2 linked regions of the Ketobacter alkanivorans genome follow. The protein of the gene in region 1 interacts with the protein of each later gene in a pairwise test. Links are inferred from orthologs where the notes say so. Each region holds a gene or a part of one and is shown on either strand. Other genes may lie near its edges.

Region 1 (7,874 bases):
CCGAGCGCCTTGTGATCGAAATGCAGGATCGAGTAAAGGCCTTCAATCACTGGGAGCCGCAGCCTGAGCTAACTCCGGTGGCCAATCAGCAGCGCAGCGCACGGGCAGAAATTAACGACGCAGAAAGCGCTTTGATTGCGTTGGGCTACAAGCCTACCGAGGCCGCCAAAGCCATTGCCGCCATTGATGGAGAAGGCCTGAAAAGCGAGGAAATCATCCGTCAGGCGCTCAAGCGCATGGTTAACTGAATAACACCAAAACGAAGCCATTATGATCGAATCTGATCGTTTAATATCACCACAGACCAATAAAGAAGACGCCCACGACCGTGCCATACGGCCCACAACCCTGGCTGATTACACTGGGCAGGAAGCCGTGCGTGAGCAGATGGATATCTTTATTTCTGCCGCTCGGGGGCGCAGTGAGGCGCTGGATCACACCCTGATCTTTGGCCCGCCCGGTTTGGGTAAAACCACATTGGCTAACATTATCGCCAATGAGATGGGCGGCAGTCTGAAGAGCACCTCTGGTCCGGTACTGGAAAAAGCCGGTGATTTGGCCGCGCTGCTTACCAATTTGGAGGAGGGTGATGTTCTGTTTGTGGATGAAATCCACCGCCTGAGCCCGATGGTAGAAGAGATCCTCTACCCGGCGATGGAAGACTATCAGTTGGACATCATGATTGGTGAAGGCCCAGCGGCCCGATCCATTAAAATCGATTTGCCGCCGTTTACCCTGGTGGGTGCTACTACCCGAGCCGGGCTGCTGACATCACCGCTGCGGGATCGTTTTGGCATCGTGCAGCGGCTCGAATTCTATTCGGTTGAGGAGCTGTCCCGCATTGTTACTCGTTCCGCCCATATATTAGGAGTCGAGATGGAGCCTGCTGGTGCCGTTGAGGTGGCTAAACGCAGTCGTGGCACGCCTCGGATAGCCAACCGTCTGTTGCGCCGGGTGCGTGATTTTGCAGAGGTGAAAGGTGATGGCCATGTGACTGTTGATGTGGCGTCGCGGGCTCTGGATATGCTTAAGGTGGATTCTCACGGCTTTGATACCATGGATCGCCGCCTGTTACTGACCATTATGGAAAAATTCGATGGCGGCCCGGTTGGGCTTGAAAGTCTGGCTGCAGCCATCAGCGAGGAATCGGGAACCCTGGAAGACGTAATCGAACCCTACCTTATTCAGCAGGGCTTTATGATGCGTACACCCCGCGGCCGCGTGGCCACTCGTACGGCCTATCAGCATTTTGGTCTTAACCCGCCCCGGGAAAGCTCATCACCGACGTCGGATCTTTTCAGTAATGAGTGAATTTTTCATCCGCATTCGGGTCTATTTGGAAGACACCGACGCCGGTGGTATTGTGTACTACGTCAATTACCTGAAATTTATGGAGCGCGCTCGTACCGAGTTATTGCGCAGCCTGGGCTCCGAGTTCAGTGAGCTATACAGCAAGCGGTTGCAGTTTGTGGTACACAGCCTTGAGGCTCAATACCGGAAACCAGCCCAGGCTGATGACGAGTTAATCATCACCGCCCATGTTGAAAAAATTGCCCGCACCTATATTCTCTTCGCGCAGCAGGTACGCAGAGGGGAAGAGTTAATGTGTGAAGCGAAAATAAAAGTCGCCTGTGTGGATGCCGACAAGCTCAAACCCGCACCCATACCTGAACAATTGCAACAACAATTTGCCGCCGTTACGGCCTGAATAGGAGAGCACCGCTCGTGGAATCAATGTCCGTTGTCAGCCTGATCATCAACGCTTCAATCGTCGTGCAGTTGGTCATGCTAATCCTGTTCACCCTGTCCATGATTTCCTGGTACATGATCTGGCAGCGTCAGACAGTCTTGTCCAAAACCACCAAGGCACTGCAAAACTTTGAAGAGCGCTTCTGGTCGGGCATGGATCTTAGCCGCCTGTTCGTGCAAGTGAACACCGAGCCCAATCATTTCAGCGGTGAGGAGAATATCTTTCGCGCCGGTTTTAAGGAGTTTGCGCGCTTACGCAAAGGTGGTGGCAGCGAAGCCGAAGCCGTCATGGAGGGAACTGAGCGTGCCATGCGCGTAGCGTTGCTGCGTGAGCAGGAAAAGCTCGAGCTTCATCTGTCGTTCCTGGCGACTGTCGGTTCCACCAGCCCCTATATCGGACTGTTCGGTACTGTTTGGGGCATCATGCATTCCTTTTTGGCGTTGGCCAATCAAACGCAGGCGACGTTATCGGTGGTGGCACCGGGCATTGCCGAAGCGCTGATAGCCACTGCAATCGGGTTGTTTGCCGCCATCCCGGCCGTTATCAGCTACAACCGGTTTTCATCGGTTGTTGATCACCTGTTACATAACTATGAAACGTTCATGGATGAGTTTTCCAGCATCCTGCACCGTAAAGCCCACGCCAGCGAAGCAGAGGCCAAAGCCTGAGGGCGGTAGAACTCTATGTCGCAGAAACGAACCACAGTAAGACGTAAACCTCTTTCTGAAATCAACGTCGTACCCTACATTGACGTCATGCTGGTGTTGCTGGTGGTGTTCATGATCACCGCACCCATGATGACCTCGGGCGTGAAAGTGGACTTGCCGGATGCCAACGCCGAACCCCTGGTGCTGCCCAAAGATCAGCAATATGTCATCGTTTCGGTGGATCACAATGGTCAGTACTTCGTCAGCAGTGCCGATGACAAGCAAACCCCCAAAGCGCTACCGGACATTGTAAAATCGGTAGCGGCCCTGAAGCAGGCCAAACCCGATACTCCTGTGCTTATGGAAGGAGATGAGCGGGTAGCCTATGGCTTGGTGATGCGCATGATGATCGCCCTGCAGCAGGCTGGGGTGAATGATGTAGGGTTGGTCACCGAAAGCGGATCAGGGGAGTAGCCCTTGTCCTTCCCCGCTCTTGATCTTGCCTCGCTTATTAAGGCCATACTGGTGCATGTGCTGGTGGTGGCGCTGTTGTTTTTTAATTGGCCTGACAGTGCAGAAGTGATCGAGCTGAAACCGTTGCCCCAGCATGTGACCGCTGTGGTAGTGGAGAAGCCCAAGCCCGATAAACCCAAGGCAGCGCCGAAACCTGCGCCCAAGCCTGCGGTCAAACCCAAACCTAAGCCAAAACCACAAGAGAAGCCGAAACCCAAGCCGGTTCCCAAGCCAACGCCAAAACCCAAGCCGAAACCAGCACCGGCGCCTAAGCCAGCTGCCAAACCGGCAGAAAGCCCCAAGCCGTCCAGTGCGTTTAGCGATCTGTTGAAGCAGGAGATGGAGGCGCTGAAAGATGATGAGGTGGAACCGGTACAGGGCGTAACCGGTAGCGAAACCGCGCAGCAGCTTGATGAAATTCTGCAGTATAAGGCCATCATCCAGCAGACCATGAAGCGCTATTGGGCAAGGCCACCCAGCGCCCGTAACGATATGGTCGTTACTCTGGATATCAGCCTGTTGCCAGGTGGAGAAGTGAAAAATGTTACCATTGCCAAGTCCAGCGGCAGTGGTGCATTTGATAGCTCAGCTGTGCAGGCCGTACAGCGAGCGGGGCGTTTCAGCGTTCCGCCTGATCCGATTTTATTTGATAGGCATTTCCGCAATTTTAAGATGCGGTTCAAGCCTGGAGATCTACGTTTTTAACCGCGCCGCAAGGCAATCAAGAGAGAAGTTATGAAATATATAATGGTCGTTTTGTGCTGGCTGACGCTGTTTTCGGCGAGTGCTCGTGCTGAGCTGATTATCGAAATCACCGAGGGCATCACCGATGCCACTTCCATCGCAATTGTACCCTTTGCGTGGAGCGGGCCTCGACTGAAAGAAGATGTGGCCTACATCGTGTCTGCCGATTTGCACCGTTCTGGTCAGTTTGCACCGTTGGAACGCTCAAAAATGTTGAGTTTTCCCTCCCAAGAGAACCAAGTCTTTTTTCGTGATTGGCAATCCAAGACCAATGGCGCTGAATACCTGGTGATTGGCCGTATGAGTGGCACCAATGACGGCAAGTACCGTATCGACTATCAGCTTTTTGATGTGTATCAGCAGCGCACGGTGAACAGGTGGTTTGCCACCGGCACCGACTTGCGTGCCATGGCCCACCATATCAGCGATGTGCTCTATCAGGAGCTGACGGGTATTCGTGGAGCCTTTTCCACCAGAATGGTGTACGTCACCATGGAATACCTCAACACCACCGGCAAACGCACTCAGCGCTATCGGCTTTATATCTCTGATGTAGATGGTTATAACGATCAGATATTGATGGAGTCCAGTGAACCGATCCTGTCTCCCAGTTGGGCGCCGAATGGTCGGCATGTAACCTATGTGTCGTTCAAAAGTACGCGTCCGGCGATTTATATCATGGATACCAAAACTCGCCAGGAACAGAAAATAACCGGTTTCAGTGGTTTGAATGGTGCTCCCCGTTTTTCTCCCGACGGCCGCAGTATGGCAATGGTGCTCTCAAAAGATGGCAATCCCGAGATCTACACCATGGAGCTTCGTACCGGAAAACTTAAGCGAATTACTAACCATTACGCTATTGACACGGAGCCAACTTGGGCGCCAGATGGACGAAGTCTCATTTTTACCTCAGAAAGAGGCGGTTCCCCACAAATATATCGACAATATCTTGATTCGGGAAAGGTTGAACGCTTAACATTCGATGGCAACTATAATGCGCGCCCGGCGCTGACTCCTGATGGACGATTCCTGGCAATGGTGCACCGTTCGAATGGGATCTTTCACATTGCAGTGAAAGATTTGGTTCGGGGAACCTTCAACGTGCTGACGGAAACGGATCTCGATGAATCTCCCAGTATTGCACCAAATGCTAGCATGATCATCTACGCCACTATGGATAAGAATCGAGGGGTTTTGGCCGCCGTTTCGTTGGATGGCAGAGTGAAAGTGAAGCTGCCTTCACGGATCGGGGATGTGCGAGAACCTGCTTGGTCGCCATTTATGTAAAAAAAATGTTGCAAGCCTGTTTAAAAACTTTAAACGAACCACTAATATCTGCCAGGAGTTTCCACTCTTAGGAGTTAAATATGTCCATGTTAAACCGTAATGCCTTTTTTGCTCTGATTGCTGCTGTTGCGATTTCTGCCTGTAGCTCTACCCCTGAAGACACAACTGAACCAGCACCTGCGCCAGCACCTGAATACTCAGCAACCGATAATGAGGTTCAAGGTGGTGATTACGGTGCTCAGGAACAAACCGATCCTGCGTTGCAGAATCGAGTTGTTTACTTTGATTTCGATAAGGCCAATATCCGTCCTGACGCAATTGCAACTCTGCAGGCGCACGCTCAGTACCTGTCCCAAAATCCAGGTGCCCGTGTACGTGTAGAAGGTCATGCTGATGAGCGTGGCACTCGTGAGTACAACATGGCTCTGGGTGAGCGTCGTGCCAAGGCTGCTGCCAGCTTCCTGGCTGCAAACGGTGCATCTGCTTCCCAGCTGGAAATCATCAGCTACGGTGAAGAGCGTCCAATCGCTCTGGGTCATGCCGAAGGCTCTTGGTCTCAAAACCGTCGTTCTGAACTGAACTACACGTCTGAAGCTCCTTAATTGATGCTTCGAACGTTACTGGTTCTTGCTATATCAACGGCTGCCGCTTCTGCGGCGGCCGTTCCTCCCTACGAACCCCTGCCTAAGACTAAATCCACATCATCCTCTGTGCCTGCACAAGCACCGGTTGATAGCGGTTCAGGTCAATATTCTGGGTACTCCGGAACTGATACGAGCTTTTCGTACAGCCCTGCTGTTGATAACAGCACACCATCGGCTACCGGGACAGGCTCTCCGAGTTGGGATACTTTATCCCAGATCCAGCAGATGCAGCAGGAGATGCTGGAGCTGCGCGGTATGGTGGAAGAGTTAAAGCATCAAGTTGATATCATGCAGAAGCAGGAGCGCGAGCGCTATCTGGATCTGGACATGCGCATCAATCAGATGCAGTCAGGTGCGGCAGCCAAGCCATCTGCCGGGGTTGCTGCTCCCACTGTGGCCAAAGGTGATGATAAAGCGCTGTATGAGCGCGCCAGTGATTTGCGCAAGGGTGGTAAGTACGCAGAAGCCATCGCCGTATTGCAGCAGTTATTGCAGCAGTCGCCATCGGGCTTGTATGCACCCTATAGTGAATATTGGTTAGGTGAGCTCTATATGGTCTCCGATCCGGTGGATCTGGATCTGGCCAAACGGCATTTCATCAATTTGCTGGCCAATCATCCCGACCACGTCAAAGTGCCAGACGGCATGTATAAGCTCGGCAAGCTTTATGCTGGCAAAGGTGAAACCACCAAAGCCAAAAGCACCCTTAATGAGTTGGTCAGGCAATATCCAGACAAGTCAGCTGCAAAACTGGCGAAGGATCTGCTTAAAACCCTGTAAGCCCTGTAAACCGTGTCAGCCTTGGGTTAATATTGCCCGTTTTGTATGATCGGGGTAGGGTGTGACACAACTACGCATTACCGAAATATTCTATTCGCTGCAGGGTGAGGCCCGTACCATCGGGCTGCCCACGGTGTTTGTGCGCCTGACGGGTTGTCCGTTGCGTTGCCAGTACTGTGACACGGCCTATGCTTTCTCCGGTGGAGAAATGCGCTCAATAGACCAAATCCTCGCAGAGGTGGCTTCTTATCAGCCGCGCTATATCACGGTTACCGGTGGCGAGCCTCTGGCTCAACCCAATTGCCAGCAATTGCTTACTGCATTGTGCGACGCGGGTTATCAGGTATCCCTTGAGACCAGCGGGGCGTTGGATATTGCCGGCGTAGACCCCCGTGTCAGCGTGGTAATGGATCTGAAAACGCCAGATTCAGGCGAATCTCACCGTAATCTTATGGCTAATATCCCTCATTTGAAGCCCGATGATCAGATCAAGTTTGTGATCTGTAGTCGACAGGATTATCAGTGGGCCCGTTTAAAGCTGGATGAGCTGCAGTTGGCGGAACGGGTGGGCGACGTGTTGTTTTCCCCCAGTTTCAATCAGATTCGCCCTTCAGAGCTGGCTGATTGGATTGTTGAGGATCGCCTGCCGGTGCGATTCCAGCTGCAGTTGCATAAATTGTTGTGGGCTGATGAGCCGGGGCATTGATATGGCAGAGCATACTTCAGATAAGAAAATAGCCTTAGTCTTGTTATCCGGCGGTTTGGACTCCGCCACCTGTCTGGCCATCGCCCGCAGCCAGGGTTATGAATGTTACGCCATCAGTTTTGAATATGGCCAGCGTCACGATTCCGAGCTGCAGGCAGCCGAACGGGTGGTTAATGCACTCGGGGCCAAAGAGCTTAAGACCATTCACATCAATATGGGTGATATCGGTGGTTCTGCACTGACGGATAAAGCGATTGATGTGCCGGAATCCCCCACCGAAGGTATCCCGGTGACCTATGTGCCAGCCCGTAACACGGTGTTTTTGTCGCTGGCGCTGGGGTGGGCTGAGGTGTTGGATGCCGATGCCATTTTTATCGGTGTCAACGCCGTGGATTATTCAGGTTACCCCGATTGTCGCCCTGAATTCATTGAGGCGTTTGAACGTTTGGCAGCACTGGCAACAAAGCGCGGAGTGGAGGGCAACCCTATTAGCATTCAGGCACCTCTGTTGCACCTTTCCAAATCGCAGATTATTCACAAAGGTATAGCGTTGGGCGTGGATTACGGCTTAACGGTCTCATGCTATCAGGCAGACGCAGAAGGTCGTGCATGTGGCAAGTGTGACAGCTGTCGACTGCGGCAGGAAGGGTTTCGGCAGGCAGGGGTTGCAGATCCGACACGCTATTGTTAAGTCTTTGAATTAAAAAAACTCCTGTCGAATTATTGGGCGGGTGATTTGGTCAGTTTTCTGAACGGACTGGCTGGGAGCAAAAAAGGCCATGAAAATCAAGGCCATAAAATTG
Region 2 (8,053 bases), 3.6 Mb from region 1 along the record:
CAGCTCCGCGCATTTGATTTTACCGTCGCAGGTGTTGGGTTGGCCGGATCAGGGGCAGGCTTTTGATGTGGCGGTGCATCTAGGTACGTTGATGGCGGTTGTGACCTATTTCAATCATGATATCCGGCGCATGCTGGGTGGTATGGTGACGGGTGTGCAGACCCGATCAATGAATCAGGATCTGAACCTGGCGTTTGCCGTGATTATTGGCACCATTCCGGCGGTGATATTCGGTGGACTGTTCAGTGATTTTATTGAAATGAACATGCGCACCAGTTTTGTGATTGCTTGTACAACGGTGGTGTTCGGCTTGTTGCTTTGGGCCTCTGATAAGCAGGGTAATGGCAGGCTGGAACTGGATCGAATGACACTGACCATTGCGTTGGTGATCGGCTTGGCCCAGGCGATTGCATTGATCCCTGGTACCTCCCGCAGCGGTATAACCATGACTGCTGCGTTGTTCCTGGGGTTCAGTCGAGTGGCGTCAGCGCGCTTTTCCATGTTGCTGTCCATTCCTATCATCGTTGCAGCGGGCACATTGGAAACGGCCAAGCTTGCGGTTAGCGGTCAGGAGGTACCTTGGAATTTGATGGTGCTGGGGATTCTGGCGTCTTCGATCAGCGCATTTTTGTGCATTCATGTGTTTCTGAGTTTGCTTGAGCGCATTGGTATGACGCCGTTTGTGGTATATCGACTGTTGCTTGGGGCGGCGTTGTTTATGTTTGTGGGGCTAAATTAATTAGGCTGCAAGCCCCGATCAGGTTTTGATGCGGGTTAGACAGCCAGTGAATATGGCCAGTCTTTACAGCAGAGCTATACTTAACTACCCAGGGTTTGATTGAGTTGAGTTGGTTGCCGGATCGATATGCGAATAAGCGGTAGCGCCATACAATCTGCGGTATCTAATGGGTTGCAGGGTCGGGATGAAAACCGGCTCATTGAGCAACCCGTTGACCGTGCCCGTGACGCGTCGCAGGGCAATGCGCGCTCATCTCAAACAGGGCCCTCGCCTCAGCAGTCTGATGTCCAAATAAGTGAAGCTGCCCGCCAGGCTTCCGCTTTGCAACAAGTGGTTCCAGCCAGTCGCCCTGAGGCCGCCCAACCTAGCTATCAGTACTATCGCCCGGTGGAGCAGAATACGCTGCCATCGTCCAATCAGCGTGCCTTGCAAGCGTATACCAATACCCAGCAGATTAGCCGTGAAGCCCAAGGCAGTGGTGAGTTTCTGGGTGGCATCGATCTGTTTGTGTAATACTGCCCGTTTTTGATTCAAGCGAGTTTTTATAGTGAGCGCTACCTGGATTGCTGTCGATCAGCCTGACTTTCGTGATCGTGTCCGTCAACTTCACCTGCCGTTGGCGTGTTTGGATGGCCATTGGTCCAGCCAGGGGCAGGATCAAGCAGGGTTGAAAGCCGTGCTGGAATGGCGTGATGGTGTGGTTCAGTTGCGGCCGCTGGACAAGGAGCTGGGAAACCCGGTGACAGTGGATTTTATTCACGGCAAAACAGGCTTTCGTTTTATGCGGGCGCAGCATGAAATGATCGTGAAAGCAGTGGCCGGGCGCAGCAAGGATCCGCTGCGCGTAATGGACGCCACTGCCGGGCTGGGTCGTGATAGCTTTATTCTGGCGGCCGCAGGATTTGCGGTTACTGCAATAGAGCGCCATCCGGCAATTGCCTGTCTTTTGGCCGACGGCTTGGATCGAGCCCGCTACTCACCAGAGGGTGCAGCAGTGGCGGAGCGGATTCAACTTCAGTGGGGTGTCGCGCATTCAATTTTGGCACAGCTTGCAGAGTCAGAGCGGCCAGATGTGGTGTATCTGGATCCAATGTTCCCTGAACGCACCAAGCACGCGTTGGTAAAAAAGGAAATGCGCCTGTTTCGAGATGTGGTGGGGGATGATATGGACGCTGACGCATTGATGGAGATTGCTCTGGAGGTTGCTCGTAAGCGTGTGGTAGTGAAGCGCCCACGCAAGGCCGATAGTGTGGCGGGGCGTAAACCGGGCTACCAGCTGCTGGGTAAGAGCAGCCGGTTTGATGTGTACCCGGTGTAACCTTCAATCAGGCAGTCAGTTCGGCAATTATTTGTCGGCGTTTGCTTCGCTGAACTCTTTTTCCAGATCCATGTCTGCGATTTGCTGGATGCTTTGGCGGGTATCTTCACCCAGCAGGGAATGTGCATCTTCATGGGAGCGTAACAGGGCATCACCGAACGTCAGGTTGCCACTGTCATTCACATTCAGAACTTCGCTTTTTACCAGGGCTTGGATAAAGTTACGGAACAATGATTTGTCTGAGAACTCGGGGCCGCTGAATTCGTGTAACAACGACATGCGCTGGGCCAGCATGGTGCAGGCGTTCTCCAGCTGGGCGCGCTGTAATTTCCCTGAGCCTGCTTTCACCAAAATCTCCACCGCGATAAAGAAGCGCTCCAAAGATTGCTTGGTGGTATTGGCCAGAATGCTCAGGTGCATGAATTCGGTGGAGCGACTATCCGGTGCCCACACTTCCTTTTCATTGGCAATCAGATAACCATGTTCTACCAGCAGCGCCAGGCTGCGTTCCACTACCCCAGGGATGTCCTCATCCTGCCAATGCATAAACAGCTCAGATTTGAAAAACACGTACAGCTGGCTGATCTGCTTGGTCAGTGTTTGTCGTTTGATTCTGCGGTTGTTCTGTACCAGACAGGCCACCAGTGAAATCAACGCAAATAGATGAATGATGTTGTTGCGGTAGTAACTCATCAGCAGCGCTTTGTCATCGGTAAGACGAATCACGTCCCCGAGTGCATGCTTCTGACGGGTCAGTACTTCCATGCGTTCGCAGTATGCAATGACGTCTGCGCCGCTTATGTCGGGTACCACCACCAGGTCGGTATAGGGAACCTTGCGCAAGAAGTCTAAATAGAAATCCAATTGCTTTGCCAGTGCGCCTTCATCCATGGCTTGTTTGGGCGTGGACAGCAAAACGATGCTCATTAGATTGATGGGGTTGGCTACCGCAGCGTTGTTGATGCCAGTGATGATACCGGTTCCGACACTATCGACGGTCTCGGACACCCAGGCGGGTGGTTTGTTATCGTCGTACTGGAACTGTCGCCAATCGGGCGCTGCGTTGGTCAGTGCATCGTTCAGGTGAATCGGTTCACCAAAATTTACATAGACCTGGCCGAAGGTGCCGCGAATTTTGTTCAGCGTGCGGAAAATATCGAAAATGGATTCCTGTTTTTTCTCCTTGCCATACAGTTCACCCAGATAAGTGCCTCCTTCCAGCACTTTCTCGTAGCAGATATGGACAGGGACGAACACGAAGTTACGTCGCCGGGTGCGGAGGAAGCTGCGCACGGTCATGGACAGCATTCCAGGGCGGGGTGCCAACAGTCGGCCGGTGCGGCTGCGGCCGCCTTCGACGAAATACTCGACGGAAAAGCCCCGGTCGAAGGTCATGTTGAGGTATTCATTAAAAACGGCGGTATAAAGTCGGTTGCCTTTGAAGCTGCGACGTAAGAAGAAAGCGCCGCCGCGTCGCAGAATGGGGCCTACCACCGGCATATTCAGGTTTACACCTGCGGCAATGTGAGGCGGCACCATGCCGTAGCGGAACAGCAAATAGGACATCAATAGATAGTCGATGTGGCTACGGTGGCAGGGTACGTAAATCACTTCGTTATCGGTGGCAACCTTCTTCAGACGATCCATTCCGTTGACGGAGACGCCGTTATAAAGTTTGTTCCAAAGCCAGGTCAGCACCAGGTAATAGATGCGTATAACAGAATGGGAATAATCGGCCGCAATTTCATTGGCGTAACTGCGTGCGGTGGCGGCGGCTTTTCGCTTGTCGCCTTTACCGTTGCGTTTGGCTTCTGATTCGATGGCGGCGGTAACGCTGGGCATGCGCAGAAGGGCGTTTACCATGGTGCGGCGATGGGACAGGTCAGGCCCGATCACGGCCTCGCGCAATCGGCGGAAGTGGGTGCGGAATACACGGCCTAGTTTGCGGATCGCACGCTCTTTGGGGAGCCCCTCATCCAGCATTTTGCGCAAAGATACGGGCTCATCGAAGTGAACCACCGTCTGACGGCCCTGGATCATTATGATAAGCAATTTGCGCAGCAGACCCGGTACGCGCCAAGTGTCAGAAAAAATGATTTTAAATATGGAATTCTCACGGGCGGGGGCGCGCCCCCAGAACAGAGAAACCGGCACCAGCTGCACATCCAGCTCTGGGTTTTTCTCCAGTTCATCAATCATCTTGAGAAGTTTTTGTGGTTGTGCCAGTGCTTTTTCTTTGCGCTCCCAAAACCAGCCCTTGGCGGTCAGGAAATAAGAGGCCCGTTTATGGTGATACTGGCCCACCTGCAGGCCTTTGGTAGGATCCGGAAGGCCCAGGTTACTGCACTCGCGGGCCATCACCAGGTAATCGGCGATAGACTCGTTTTTCAGTACATAGCAAACCGGAAGATTGGGGTCAACATTCAGGCTTTCCCGTGACTCTGGTTGCACGTTGGCACGTACCATCCAGAACAGAAATTGCTTGATTAGCCAGATGAGCAGCAGATCCAATCCTAACCAGTGAGTCATGTAACTACCTATAGAGTCCTTCAAAATGGCTGCAGTCTACTGCCTAACGACGGCTTAGGCAAAAATCTTACATCGTTCACTGTAACAAAGCATTAATGTGTACGATATAGCAAAATAAGCGGTTGAAAAGTCAGTGTTGTGAACTCATATTACCGGCGGGCCGGGGGGTGAAATTTCTCAGAACTTTCCGCAGCCGGCTCTGTCAAAAAGGCGTTTTCAGGATAAGCCAACGCGCTTATGACAAACTATCTAACGTTTAACTGTCTTTTCGTGTCTGAGCGAATGTTATCGCACGCTGCCAGGAGCAACAGGAAACAAACATGATCAGAATCGACAATCTCACTAAGACATTTGGCCAGTTTACGGCGGTAAACGGCCTTTCTTTTTCAGTGGCACCGGGGGAGGTGCTGGGTTTTCTGGGCCCTAACGGAGCCGGTAAATCCACCACCATGAAGATGATCACCGGTTTTATGGCACCTACCTCCGGTAAAGTGACTGTATTTGGTCATGATGCCACCGAGCAACCCTTGAAAGCCAAAGAGCTGATTGGTTATCTGCCGGAAGGGGCCCCCAGTTATGGCGATATGACGCCACGCCAATTTTTGAATTTTATAGGTCAGATTCGCGGTTTTCGTGGTGCAGATCTGAATGCCAGAGTACAGCGGGTGGAAGCTGCGCTGCAGTTGAGTGCGGTGTTCGACCAATCCATCGAAACACTGTCAAAAGGCTTCAAGCGCCGGGTGGGGCTGGCGCAGGCGATCATTCACGATCCTAAGGTACTGATTCTGGACGAGCCCACCGACGGCCTCGACCCTAATCAAAAGCAGGAGGTACGCAGCCTCATTGCCAATCTTTCCAAGGACAAGATCGTTATCGTATCCACCCATATCCTGGAAGAGGTCTCTGCCGTGTGTTCTCGTGCAATCATCATTGCCGGTGGCCGTATTTTGGCGGACGGCACCCCCGATCAATTGGAGGCCCGTTCTCGTTATCACGGCGCGGTCACCATGAGCTTGCAAAGCGCCGCTAATGCCGAAAGCGAGCTGGTGAAGCTGCCTGAGGTAGCCAGTGTTGAAGTCGACGAGCATAAGATCGTGGTGTTTCCTCGATCCGGTGCCGCGCTGTTTGCTCCGGTGAATAATTTGATCCAGAAGCACGGCTGGCAGGTTGACGAGCTGCACGTAGAGCGTGGCCGTCTGGATGAGGTGTTTCGTACGATCACAGGGGAGGTGGCGTGATGAGTCAGCTATCAGTCGTATTTAAGCGGGAGCTGGCCAGCTATTTTGCAACGCCATTGGCTTACGTATTTATCGTTATCTTTTTAGTGCTGGCGGGTTCGTTCGCGTTCTTCTTCGGCGGTTTTTTTCAGAACGGGCAGGCGGATCTTAAGGCGTTCTTTAATTACCATCCCTGGCTGTATTTGTTCTTGGTGCCTGCATTGTCGATGCGGTTATGGGCAGAGGAACGTAAAAGTGGAACCCTCGAGCTGTTGATGACACTGCCGATCAGCCTGCGTGATATGGTGCTGGGCAAGTATCTGGCTGCATGGGTATTTACGGGTATTGCGTTGTTTTTGACGTTTCCCATGTGGTTTACCGTGAATTATCTGGGCGATCCTGATAATGGCGTGATATTGGGCAGTTACGTTGGCAGTTGGTTTATGGCGGGAGCCATGCTGGCGGTAGGGTCGTGTATTTCAGCCTGCACTAAAAATCAGGTGATCGCCTTTATTCTCACCGTAGTCGTGTGCTTTCTGATGATGGTAAGCGGAATGGACATCGTCATGGGGTGGGTGCCTGGCTGGATGGCAGATTGGGTGATGGAATCCATCGCTGCATTAAGCTTTCTCACGCATTTCAACGCTTTTGCCAAAGGCGTTCTTGATCTGCGGGATATTGTGTATTTCTGCATCATGATTGTGGGCTGGCTGATGGCCACTGCAATTGTCATTGATATGAAAAAAGCCAGCTAAGAGGAGCCGACACAATGCGAGTAAGCAAATGGTTTTCAGGTGCCGGCCTTGTCGTGCTGGCAGTGGTTGTATTGTTTTCAACACTGTTTACAGATTGGTTGTTTAAAGGGGCGCGGGTGGATCTTACCGAAGGTGGGCTCTATACGTTGTCAGACGGTAGCAAGAATATTGTGGCGGGGTTAGAGCGGCCCCTGGAGCTGTATTTCTTCTTCTCCGATTCCACTACCAAAGAGGCGTTAGGCTGGCGCAGTTATGCCAAGCAAGTGCGTGAATTGCTTGAAGAATACGTGCTGGCGTCAAACGGCAAAATTACGTTGACGGTCATTGATCCTGAACCCTTCTCTGAGGACGAGGATCGTGCCGCCGCTTTCGGTTTGCAGGCAGCGCCCATTGGTAATAGCGGTGATTCTGTGTATTTCGGGTTGGTGGCCCAATACGGTGAGTTGGTCGAAGGTGCCACACCTGAGGAAAATGAACGGGCTACCCTGCAAATTCCGTTCTTTAAACCAGATCGACAGGAATTCCTAGAATACGACATCGCTAAAATGATCTATCAGGTCAGCCAGGAGCGCAAACCCAGGGTAGCGTTGATCGCTGGCCTGGAAGTGGACGGTGGGTTCAATATGATGATGCGTCAGCCTACTCAGCCCTGGTTCACTGTTGCTCAGGTCAAACAGTTATTTGATGTGACCACCTTAGGCAACGATGAAGATGAGATAGCGAACGAAGATTATGATCTGTTGGTGGTCATTCATCCCAAGGAGCTTACCCAGCAAACCCTGTTTGCTATTGATCAGTACGTATTGCGGGGAGGTCATGCGCTATTTTTTGTAGACCCTTATGCCGAGCAGTCGCAGGGGGCCGCCAGTAAAGCGTCCGACGATCTGAATAAGTTGTTTAACGCCTGGGGTGTTGATGTGTCCACCAGTGAATTTATTGGCGATGCCCAGCTGGCTTTGCAGGTGTCAGGTGCTAATGGTCAGCCCATGCGTCATCTGGGTATTTTGCAGCTGAGTGATCAAAACCTGGCGCGGGATAATCAGATCGTCAGTCAGTTGGAGACCCTGCATCTGTCCACAGCCGGATACCTGAAGCCTGTGGAGAAAGCCACCACAGAAATGATCGCGCTCATGAAGTCTACTCAATACGCTATGCCCATTGTCTCCAGCAAGTTGGATATGATGCAGGATCCAAGAGCGCTTGGAGTAGGTTTCAACCCCACCGGGGAGGAGTATGTGCTGGCGGCGACAGTTCGAGGGCAGGTGAAAACCGCGTTCCCTGACGGCGTGCCGGTATCAGAAGGTGAGGCCAGCTCAGAAGATGCGCCCACACCGGAAGCGACTGTCGAGTCAGCCGATGATCCCTCAGCGGAGGCAAAACCGGCGGAATATCTACAGGAATCCGTCAAGCCTATCAATGTGATCATTGTCGCGGACACCGATGTGCTCACCGATCGACTTTGGGTGCAAGTGCAACAGTTCTTCGGTCAAAGCAT

What was found.
Region 2: the proteins of ybgC (region 1) and plsB interact in binary tests that used the Escherichia coli proteins (3 or more experiments, as listed by UniProt). The link is inferred for Ketobacter alkanivorans from one-to-one orthologs.

The regions. Positions count from the first base shown.
Region 1 is NZ_CP022684.1:4,667,585-4,675,458, forward strand. The notes cover bases 57-3,005. They hold ybgC (tol-pal system-associated acyl-CoA thioesterase), read left to right. Parts: upstream 57-1,303; coding sequence 1,304-1,708; downstream 1,709-3,005. Other genes in these bases: ruvA (Holliday junction branch migration protein RuvA), read left to right, coding at 57-248; ruvB (Holliday junction branch migration DNA helicase RuvB), read left to right, coding at 271-1,311; tolQ (protein TolQ), read left to right, coding at 1,735-2,418; tolR (protein TolR), read left to right, coding at 2,434-2,871; tolA (cell envelope integrity protein TolA), read left to right, coding at 2,875-3,005. In the rest of the region: more of ruvA, read left to right, coding at 1-56; more of tolA, read left to right, coding at 3,006-3,615; Tol-Pal system beta propeller repeat protein TolB, read left to right, coding at 3,646-4,941; peptidoglycan-associated lipoprotein Pal, read left to right, coding at 5,022-5,543; tol-pal system protein YbgF, read left to right, coding at 5,547-6,365; 7-carboxy-7-deazaguanine synthase QueE, read left to right, coding at 6,427-7,071; 7-cyano-7-deazaguanine synthase QueC, read left to right, coding at 7,073-7,762.
Region 2 is NZ_CP022684.1:1,045,173-1,053,225, reverse strand. The notes cover bases 1,836-4,963. They hold plsB (glycerol-3-phosphate 1-O-acyltransferase PlsB), read right to left. Parts: upstream 4,587-4,963; coding sequence 2,085-4,586; downstream 1,836-2,084. Other genes in these bases: Kalk_RS04395 (ABC transporter ATP-binding protein), read left to right, coding at 4,907-4,963; Kalk_RS04405 (class I SAM-dependent methyltransferase), read left to right, coding at 1,836-2,057. Also shown: Kalk_RS04415 (undecaprenyl-diphosphate phosphatase), read left to right, coding at 1-739; Kalk_RS04410 (hypothetical protein), read left to right, coding at 866-1,252; more of Kalk_RS04405, read left to right, coding at 1,287-1,835; more of Kalk_RS04395, read left to right, coding at 4,964-5,824; Kalk_RS04390 (ABC transporter permease subunit), read left to right, coding at 5,824-6,558; Kalk_RS04385 (GldG family protein), read left to right, coding at 6,573-8,053. UniProt on the Escherichia coli protein: Catalyzes the transfer of an acyl group from acyl-ACP to glycerol-3-phosphate (G3P) to form lysophosphatidic acid (LPA). This enzyme can utilize either acyl-CoA or acyl-ACP as the fatty acyl donor.